DNA from 2 places in the Streptomyces sp. 135 genome. Region 1 is predicted to be linked to the other one. Evidence: riboswitches for the same ligand, from Rfam matches in the RefSeq annotation. Region 1 holds a riboswitch; the other holds the start of a gene.
The links. Region 1 has a riboswitch for S-adenosylmethionine ahead of KKZ08_RS10400 (aminotransferase class V-fold PLP-dependent enzyme). Riboswitches for the same ligand answer to the same signal wherever they lie in the genome.
Positions count from the first base shown of each region.

Region 2: it holds a riboswitch for S-adenosylmethionine, as region 1 does, so the genes downstream of both, thrC (threonine synthase) here and KKZ08_RS10400 (aminotransferase class V-fold PLP-dependent enzyme) in region 1, are expected to answer to the same signal.

Region 1 is NZ_CP075691.1:2,300,744-2,304,823, forward strand. Features, by position in the region: partial or broken gene KKZ08_RS10395 (glycerate kinase) at 1-988, shown strand, start outside; gene KKZ08_RS10400 (aminotransferase class V-fold PLP-dependent enzyme) at 937-2,328, opposite strand; SAM riboswitch class IV at 2,518-2,635, opposite strand; gene trpD (anthranilate phosphoribosyltransferase) at 2,736-3,800, opposite strand; gene KKZ08_RS10410 (cytochrome bc complex cytochrome b subunit) at 3,961-4,080, opposite strand, start outside.
Region 2 is NZ_CP075691.1:3,895,862-3,899,941, forward strand. Features, by position in the region: gene KKZ08_RS17440 (ubiquitin-like small modifier protein 1) at 141-416, opposite strand; gene thrC (threonine synthase) at 485-1,780, opposite strand; SAM riboswitch class I at 1,798-1,926, opposite strand; gene KKZ08_RS17450 (glucosyl-3-phosphoglycerate synthase) at 2,089-3,042, shown strand; gene KKZ08_RS17455 (trehalose-6-phosphate synthase) at 3,094-4,080, shown strand, end outside.

The DNA of each region.
Region 1 (4,080 bases):
GGCGAGGGCACGGCCCGCGCGCTCGCCGCGGCGGACGGCGGCCGCCTCGTCGCGCTGCCCGCCACCGGCCCGGTCGGCCAGCCGATCGGCACCCACTTCGCGCTGCTGCCCGACGGCACGGCGGTCGTCGAGATGGCGGCCGTGGCCGGGCTCTCGCTGGTCCCCCGCGATATGCGCGACCCGGGCGCCACCACCACGTACGGCGTCGGCGAGCTGATCCGCGCCGCCCTCGACGCGGGCGCCCGCCGCATCCTGGTCGGCTGCGGCGACTCGGGCACCTCGGACGGCGGCGCGGGCGCCCTCCAGGCCCTCGGCGCCCGCCTCCTCGACCTGGACAGCTTCGAACTCCCGCGCGGCGGCGGGGCGTTGACCCGGCTGAGCCGCATCGACACGAGCGGCCTCGACCCCCGCCTCGCGGGCACCGACATCCGCAACCCCTGGGCGTAGCGTCCTCAGCGCGGCGGTCGACCTGGAGCGCGTCGTCCTCACGCGCGACCTGCGCGTCACCGCCGACCTCTCCGGCGGCCCCGGCACCGGCGCGTCGGGCGGCCTCGGCGCCGGTCTCGCCGCGCTCGGCGCCCGGCTCCTGCCCCGCTTCGACGTACTGCTCGACCGGGTCGACCTGGACGCCCGCCTGGCCCGCGCCGACCTGGTCGTCACCGCCGAGGGGGCCCTGGACCACCAGACGCGGTACGGGAAGGTCCCCGCCGAGGTGGCCCGCCGCGCGAAGCGGGCCGGCCGCCCGGTCCTGGTCCTCGCGGGCACGATCGGTGTCGGCGCCCACTCGGTGCGCGCGCTGGGCGTGGACGCCTACAGCGCGATCCTGCCCGCCCCGGTCTCGCTGACCGAGGCGCTCGGCCGGGGCGGCGAGTTCCTCACCGACGCGACCGAGCGGGCCCTGCGGATGATCCTGCTGGGGTCACGGCTGCCGGCCGGTCAGGCGGCGGCGCCGGTGTCCGGCACGCAACGCCCGTCCTCCGTGCGGTAGTTCCACCGCGCGCCGTCCGCCACCAGCTCCTTGACGGCGCGCACGAAACGCTCGACGTGCTCGTCGGGGGTGCCCGCGCCGAAGCTCACGCGGATCGCGTTCAGCGACTTCTCGCCGGGCGCGGCCTCCGGGGCCCCGCACTCGCCGGGCTCGCCGGGCTCACCGCCGAGCAGGGTGCGCACCAGCGGGTGGGCGCAGAACAGGCCGTCGCGTACGCCGATGCCGTACTCGGCGGAGAGCGCGGCGGCGAAGTGCGAGCTGTTCCAGCCGTCCACGACGAAGGAGATGACGCCCACGCGCGGCGCGTCGTCACCGAAGAGGGAGAGCACCCGCACGGCGGGCACCTCGGCCAGCCCTTCGCGGACCTTCCTGATCAAGTACTGCTCACGGGCCACCAGCTCGTCGAACCCGGCCTCGGTGAGCGCCTTGCAGGCGGCGGCGATGGAGTAGACGCCGATGACGTTCGGTGACCCGGCCTCGTGGCGGGCGGCGGTGTCGTGCCACTCCACGTCCACGCCGCCGCCCGCTTCCTTCGGGCGTCGCGCCACCTTCCGCGAGGCGCCGCCGCCCGCGAGGTAGGGCTCGGCCTCCCGCAGCCAGTCGGAGCGGCCCGCGAGAACGCCCGAGCCGAAGGGCGCGTACAGCTTGTGCCCGGAGAAGGCGACCCAGTCCAGGTCCAACTCCTGCACGGAGACCGGGTGGTGGGGGGCGAGCTGCGCGGCGTCCAGGACGATGCGGGCCCCGTGGGCGTGCGCGGCGGCGGCCAGCTCCCGCACCGGCCACAGCTCACCGGTGACGTTGGAGGCGCCGGTGACGCACACGAGGGCCGGGCCGTAAGGATCGCGGTCGGCGAGCGCGCGCTCCAGGTTCCGCACGGCCTCACCGGGGGTGCGCGGCGCGTCGAGGTAGGTGACGCGGGCGTCCCGCCACGGCAGGAGCGAGGCGTGGTGCTCGGTCTCGAAGACGAAGACCTCGCAACCGGCGGGCAGGGCGGCGGCGAGGAGGTTCAGCGAGTCGGTCGTGGAGCGGGTGAAGACGACCTGGTCGTCCTCGCGGCAGTCGAGGAACTCGGCGACGGTCGTGCGGGAGTTCTCGAAGAGGTCGGTGGAGAGCTGCGAGAGGTACCCGGCGCCACGGTGCACGCTGCCGTAGTACGGGGCGTAGGCGGCCACGTCGTCCCAGACGCGCTGGAGCGCGGGGGCGCTCGCCGCGTAGTCGAGCGCGGCGTACGTCACCTCGCCGCCGGTGACCAGCGGCACGGTGACGTCCCGGCCGAGGACGGCGAGCGGGGAACAGACGGACGGGTCGGCGGCAACGGCAGGAACAGCGGAAACAGACATGGCGAACTCCCGTAAGAGGCAGGTGAGTTCACTGCGTCGACGCGCGTACGCGGAGGTACGGCGGTGCAGTGATGAAGAGAGGAAGGTGTGCGGAAGAGGGGCGCCGAGGCCCTAACACATTCGCTTGCTCACGAGACTGCTCCCTTGAGGACCAGGACCCCAGGGCTGTGACATTCACCGATGTCCAGGGGTCCGCGCTTGCCATACGCCTCGCTGCGTACGGCCTGGTCTTCACCCGGGGCACCCCGCCACGGACGGAGGGTTGCCGGACAGCGGGCCGGGGCCGTAGTCGCTGTCACTCATGACCTGTCCAGCATCCTGCCACACGATCTTCGACGCGCAAGGCGCAGTCCATAATCCGGACTGCGCCGTGCGTCACACGGGTGAGCGGGAGATGGGCGGGAGCGTCAGCGGTTGCTGGCCGCCACCCACCGCTCCAGGGCCTTCCTCGCGGCCCCGGAGTCGATCGAGTGGGCCGCCCGCGCCATGCCCCCGCGGATCTGCTCGGCGAGCGGCGCGTCGGTCGGGGCGAGGGCGACCAGCGCCGCCGCGGAGTTCAGCAGCACGGCGTCGCGCACCGGCCCGCTCTCGCCGTCGAGCAGCCGCCGGGCGACCTCGGCGTTGTACGAGGCGTCGGCGCCCCGCAGGGCCTCGACGGGCACCAGGTCGATCCCGACGGCACGGGGGTCGAAGGCCTCCTCGCGCACCGAACCGTCCCGCACGATCCACACCCGCGAGGTCGACGTGGTCGTCAGCTCGTCGAGCCCGTCGTCGCCGCGGAAGACGAGGGAGGAGTTCCCGCGTTCGGCGAAGACGCCGGCCACGACGGGGGCCATCCGGGCGTCGGCGACCCCGACCGCCTGGGCGCGCACCCTGGCCGGGTTGGTGAGTGGACCGAGGAGGTTGAAGACGGTCCGGATGCCGAGCTGGCTGCGCGCGGCGCCCGCGTGCCGCAGCGCGGGGTGGAACTTCACGGCGAAGCAGAAGGTGATGCCCGCCTCCTGGGCCACCTCGACGACCCGCTCCGGCGTGAGCTGGAGGTTGACTCCGAGCTTCTCCAGCACGTCGGACGCCCCGCTGGCCGAGGACGCGGCGCGGTTGCCGTGCTTGACGACCTTCGCGCCGGTGCCGGCGATGACGATCGCGGACATCGTGGAGATGTTCACGGTCTTGGCGCCGTCACCGCCGGTGCCGACGATGTCGACCGTCTCGCCCGGCACCTCGATCACGTTGGCGTGCTCGTACATGGCCCGTACGAGACCGGAGATCTCCTCCACGGTCTCGCCCTTGGCCCGCAGCGCGACGACGAACGCGGCGATCTGCGCGTCGGTGGCCTCGCCGCGCATGATGCGGTCCATGGCCCAGGCCGTGTCGTCGGCGCTCTGGTCCCGCCCGTCGAGCAGGCCGTTCAGTACGTCGGGCCAGGAACGGCCCGCCGCGGTAGTGCCTCCTGCGGGGGTCACAGCGCTCATGGCCGCTCCTGGTGTTCGTCTGTCAGGGGAGGAAAGTGCCCGACACGTCGGGTGGGTCCACCCTATCCAGCCTCCGGGACGGCAAAGAGCCCCGTCCATGCACTGGACGGGGCTCTCGCCGTGGCGACCGTGGGTCAGAGCTCAGGGAGCTCGCAGGTGATCAGTGGTGGCCGTGGCCGCTGGTGATCTCCTTGTACTCCTCGACGGTGGGCTTGGGGATCTGGTTGTCCTCCCCGTAGTAGCCCTTGGAGAGCTTGGCCCGGAGCTTCTGCGAACCGGA
Region 2 (4,080 bases), 1.6 Mb from region 1:
GGCCGACTTCGTATATGCACTCGGCACAAACGGCGAAGCAGCTTTCCCAACTGTACCGCGCTCAACCATGCAGAATTGCCCCCTCCGTTTGTGAGCGGGAGAGGGCAATTCAGATTACGCAGGGAACTTGCGGAAAAGGATCACCCGCCGGCGACCGCCGGAATGATCGACACGCCCGCGCCGTCCGGAGTGGCCGTCTCCAGGCCCTGCTCGAAGCGGACGTCGTCGTCGTTGACGTACACGTTCACGAAGCGGCGCAGCTTGCCCTGGTCGTCCAGGACACGGGCGGCGATGCCGGTGTGGTTCTTCTCCAGGTCGGCGATGACCTCACCGAGGGTCGCCCCCTCGGCGGCAACCTCGGCCTGCCCGCCCGTGTAGGTACGCAGAATGGTGGGAATACGAACGTTCACGCTCATGGGGTTCACCTTTGAGATACGTGGAGTGGGCGCCCCTGGAAGGAGCGCGGGGAACTGCGCGGCGAGGACTAACCGGCCAGACCCGCGGAGCGGAACGCCTCAAGGCTGGGCTTGATCGTCGCGGTGGCCTGCGAAGTCTCAGCGACGGCGTCCAGCGTCTTCAGGCCATCTCCGGTGTTCAGCACCACCGTGGTGAGCGCCGGGTCGATGAGCCCCGCCTCGATCAGCTTCTTGGTGACGCCCACCGTCACACCCCCGGCGGTCTCCGCGAAGATCCCCTCCGTGCGCGCGAGCAGCTTGATCGCGTCGACGACCTGCTCGTCGTTCACGTCCTCCACCGCACCGCCCGTACGCCGCGCGATGTCGAGCACGTACGGCCCGTCGGCGGGGTTGCCGATGGCCAGCGACTTGGCGATGGTGTTCGGCTTCTGGGGGCGCACCACGTCGTGGCCGGCCTTGAACGCCGCCGACACCGGCGAGCAGCCCTCCGCCTGCGCGCCGAAGATCTTGTACGGCTTGTCGGCCACGAGGCCGAGCGCGATCAGCTCCTTGAGCCCCTTGTCGATCTTCGTGAGCTGCGAGCCCGAGGCGATCGGGATGACCAGCTGGTCGGGCAGCTCCCAGCCGAGCTGCTCGCAGATCTCGTACGCGAGGGTCTTGGAGCCCTCGCCGTAGTACGGCCGGAGGTTGACGTTGACGAAGCCCCAGCCCTCGCCCAGCGGGTCGCCGATCAGCTCGGAGCAGAAGCGGTTCACGTCGTCGTAGTTGCCCTCGATGCCGACCAGCTCGCCGCCGTAGACCGCGGCCATGACGACCTTGCCCTGCTCCAGGTCGTGCGGGATGAACACGCAGGAGCGGAAGCCCGCGCGGGCGGCGGCGGCACCGACGGCGCCCGCGAGGTTGCCGGTGGAGGAGCAGGAGAGCGTGGTGAAGCCGAAGGCCCTGGCCGCCTCCAGCGCCTGCGCGACGACGCGGTCCTTGAAGGAGTGCGTGGGGTTGCCGGAGTCGTCCTTGACGAACAACTTGCCCTGCTCGACGCCCAGTTCCCGCGCGAGGTTGTCGGCCTTGACGAGCTTGGTCCAGCCGGGGTTGAGGTTCGGCTTGTCGGCGACGTCGGCGGGGACGGGCAGCAGCGGGGCGTAGCGCCAGATGTTGGCGGGCCCGGCCTCGATCCGCTTGCGCAGGGCTTCCGGGTCGCCGAGGGGCAGGTCGTACGCGACTTCGAGGGGGCCGAAACACTCGGCGCAGGCGAAGATCGGGCCGAGCGGGAAGCGCGTTCCGCACTCGCGGCAGGAGAGACCCGAGGCGGGACCGAGGTCAACGGTCGGGGCGGGGGTTTCGGTGGCGACAGTCTGCACAGCCATGGAGGCGAGGCCCTTTCTCCTCATCTTCCCCGCGGCGCATCTCGCCGCGAGACGGAATTGGCACCTTCCCCACCGTGACCTCGCGGTCGGCGGGAGGGTTGCCGGGGCTTCAACGGGCCGTATCCCTCTGCCCCTCTGGATGAGCGGTATTCGATTGTGGGTTTCAGTTGTGGATCGTTGCCGATCACGCGACGGTGACCCCGACATGCGATGGTCACCGGCGTTGTTCAAGACTGTAACCGAAGCCCTGGACCCTTGAGATAGTCGTCCGAACCGCGAGATGGATCACATATGGGAGGACCCTGACCGTGCTGGAAGAGGTCGAGCGCTGGCTGAACAGGCGTTCCTGGTCGGTCGCCGACCGCCCCTTGGACCGGCTCGTCGCCGCCAAGCGCGCGTCCGGCGCCACGGTGAGCGTCGTGCTGCCCGCCCTCGACGAACAGGAGACGGTCGGCGCGATCGTCACCGAGATCCGCCGCGCGCTGATGGAGCGCGCCCCGCTCGTCGACGAGCTGGTGGTGATCGACTCCGGCTCCTCGGACCGCACGGCAGAGGTGGCCCGGAAGGCCGGCGCCAAGGTCGTCCACCGGGACGAGATCCTGCCGCGCGTCGCGCCGCTCCCCGGCAAGGGCGAGGTGCTGTGGCGCTCGCTGCTGGTGACGGGCGGCGACATCGTGGCGTTCGTCGACGCGGACCTCAGGGAGTTCTCCGCCGACTTCGTCTCGGGGATAGTCGGCCCGCTGCTGACCGACCCGGACGTGGCGTTCGTGAAGGCCATGTACGACCGGCCGCTCGGCGAGGCCGCCGGTCAGGGCGGCCGGGTGACGGAGCTGATGGCGCGGCCGCTGCTGAACATGCACTGGCCGCAGCTGGCCGGTTTCGTGCAGCCGCTCGGCGGTGAGTACGCGGCCCGCAGGTCCCTCCTTGAGCGGCTGCCGTTCCCCGTCGGATACGGCGTGGAGCTGGGGCTGCTCGTGGACGCGCTGCACACGGTGGGCCTGGACGCGCTGGCGCAGGTCGACGTCGGGGTGCGCAAGCACCGCCACCAGGACGGGCAGGCGCTCGGCCGGATGGCGGCGGCGATCTACCGGACGGCGCAGGTCCGGCTCGCGCGCGGACATCTCGTACGGCCCGAGCTGACGCAGTTCGAACGGGACGAGGAGGGCGGGCAGGGCTTCGTGCCGCGCACCCACGCCGTGGACACCGAGGAACGGCCGCCCATGACCGGCATCGCGGAGTACGCGCACCGACGCGTGGCGTGAGGCCGGGAACCGTACGTTTGCCCGCCGCCCGGACGGGCTACGTTTTGCCACATGGTGTCCGATCCGGCTCAGTCAGCAGCAGCGCAGGTACTCGTCGCGTCCAACCGCGGCCCCGTCTCGTACACAGTGGGAGAGGACGGTGAACTGACCGCCAAGCGCGGCGGCGGCGGCCTCGTCTCCGGCCTGAGCGCCATCGGCGACTCCTCCGAGGATCCCGCCGCCCTGTGGGTGTGCGCGGCGCTCTCCGAGGGCGACCGGGAGGCGGTGCGGCGCGGCGTCGGCGAGCCGGGCGTGCGGATGCTCGACGTCGACGCGGGCTCCCGCGAGGGCGTGCACGCCGCCGCGTACAACGGCATCGCCAACTCGGTCCTGTGGTTCGTCCACCACATGCTCTACCAGACGCCCCTGGAGCCGGTCTTCGGCCCGGAGTTCCGCGCGCAGTGGGCGGCGTACGAGACGTACAACCGCGCGTTCGCCCAGGCGCTGGCGGCCGAGGCGGCGCCCGGCGCGGCGGTCCTCGTGCAGGACTACCACCTGACGCTGGTCCCCGGCATGCTCCGCGAACTCCGCGAGGACCTGCGGATCGGCCACTTCTCGCACACCCCGTGGGCGCCCGCCGACTACTTCCGGATGCTGCCGGACGACGTGGCCGAGCAGGTGCTGCGCGGCATGCTCGGCGCCGACCGGCTGGGCTTCCTCACCAGCCGCTGGGCGGACGCGTTCACGGAGTGCTGCGTGCGCGTGCTCGGCGGGACGTCGGGGACGCGGATCGGGGTGCACGGCCTCGGCGCCGACGCCGACTTCCTGCGGGAGCGCTCGCGGCGCGAGGACGTCGAGGAGCGGATGGCGACGCTGCGGCGGCAGGTGGGCGAGGGCCGCAAGACGGTCGTGCGGGTGGACAGGACCGAGCTGTCCAAGAACATCGTGCGCGGCATGCACGCCTACCGCGAGCTCCTGGAGACCCGCCCCGAGTGGCGCGAGCGGGTCGTCCACATCGCCTTCGCCTACCCCTCGCGGCAGGACCTCGCGGTGTACCGC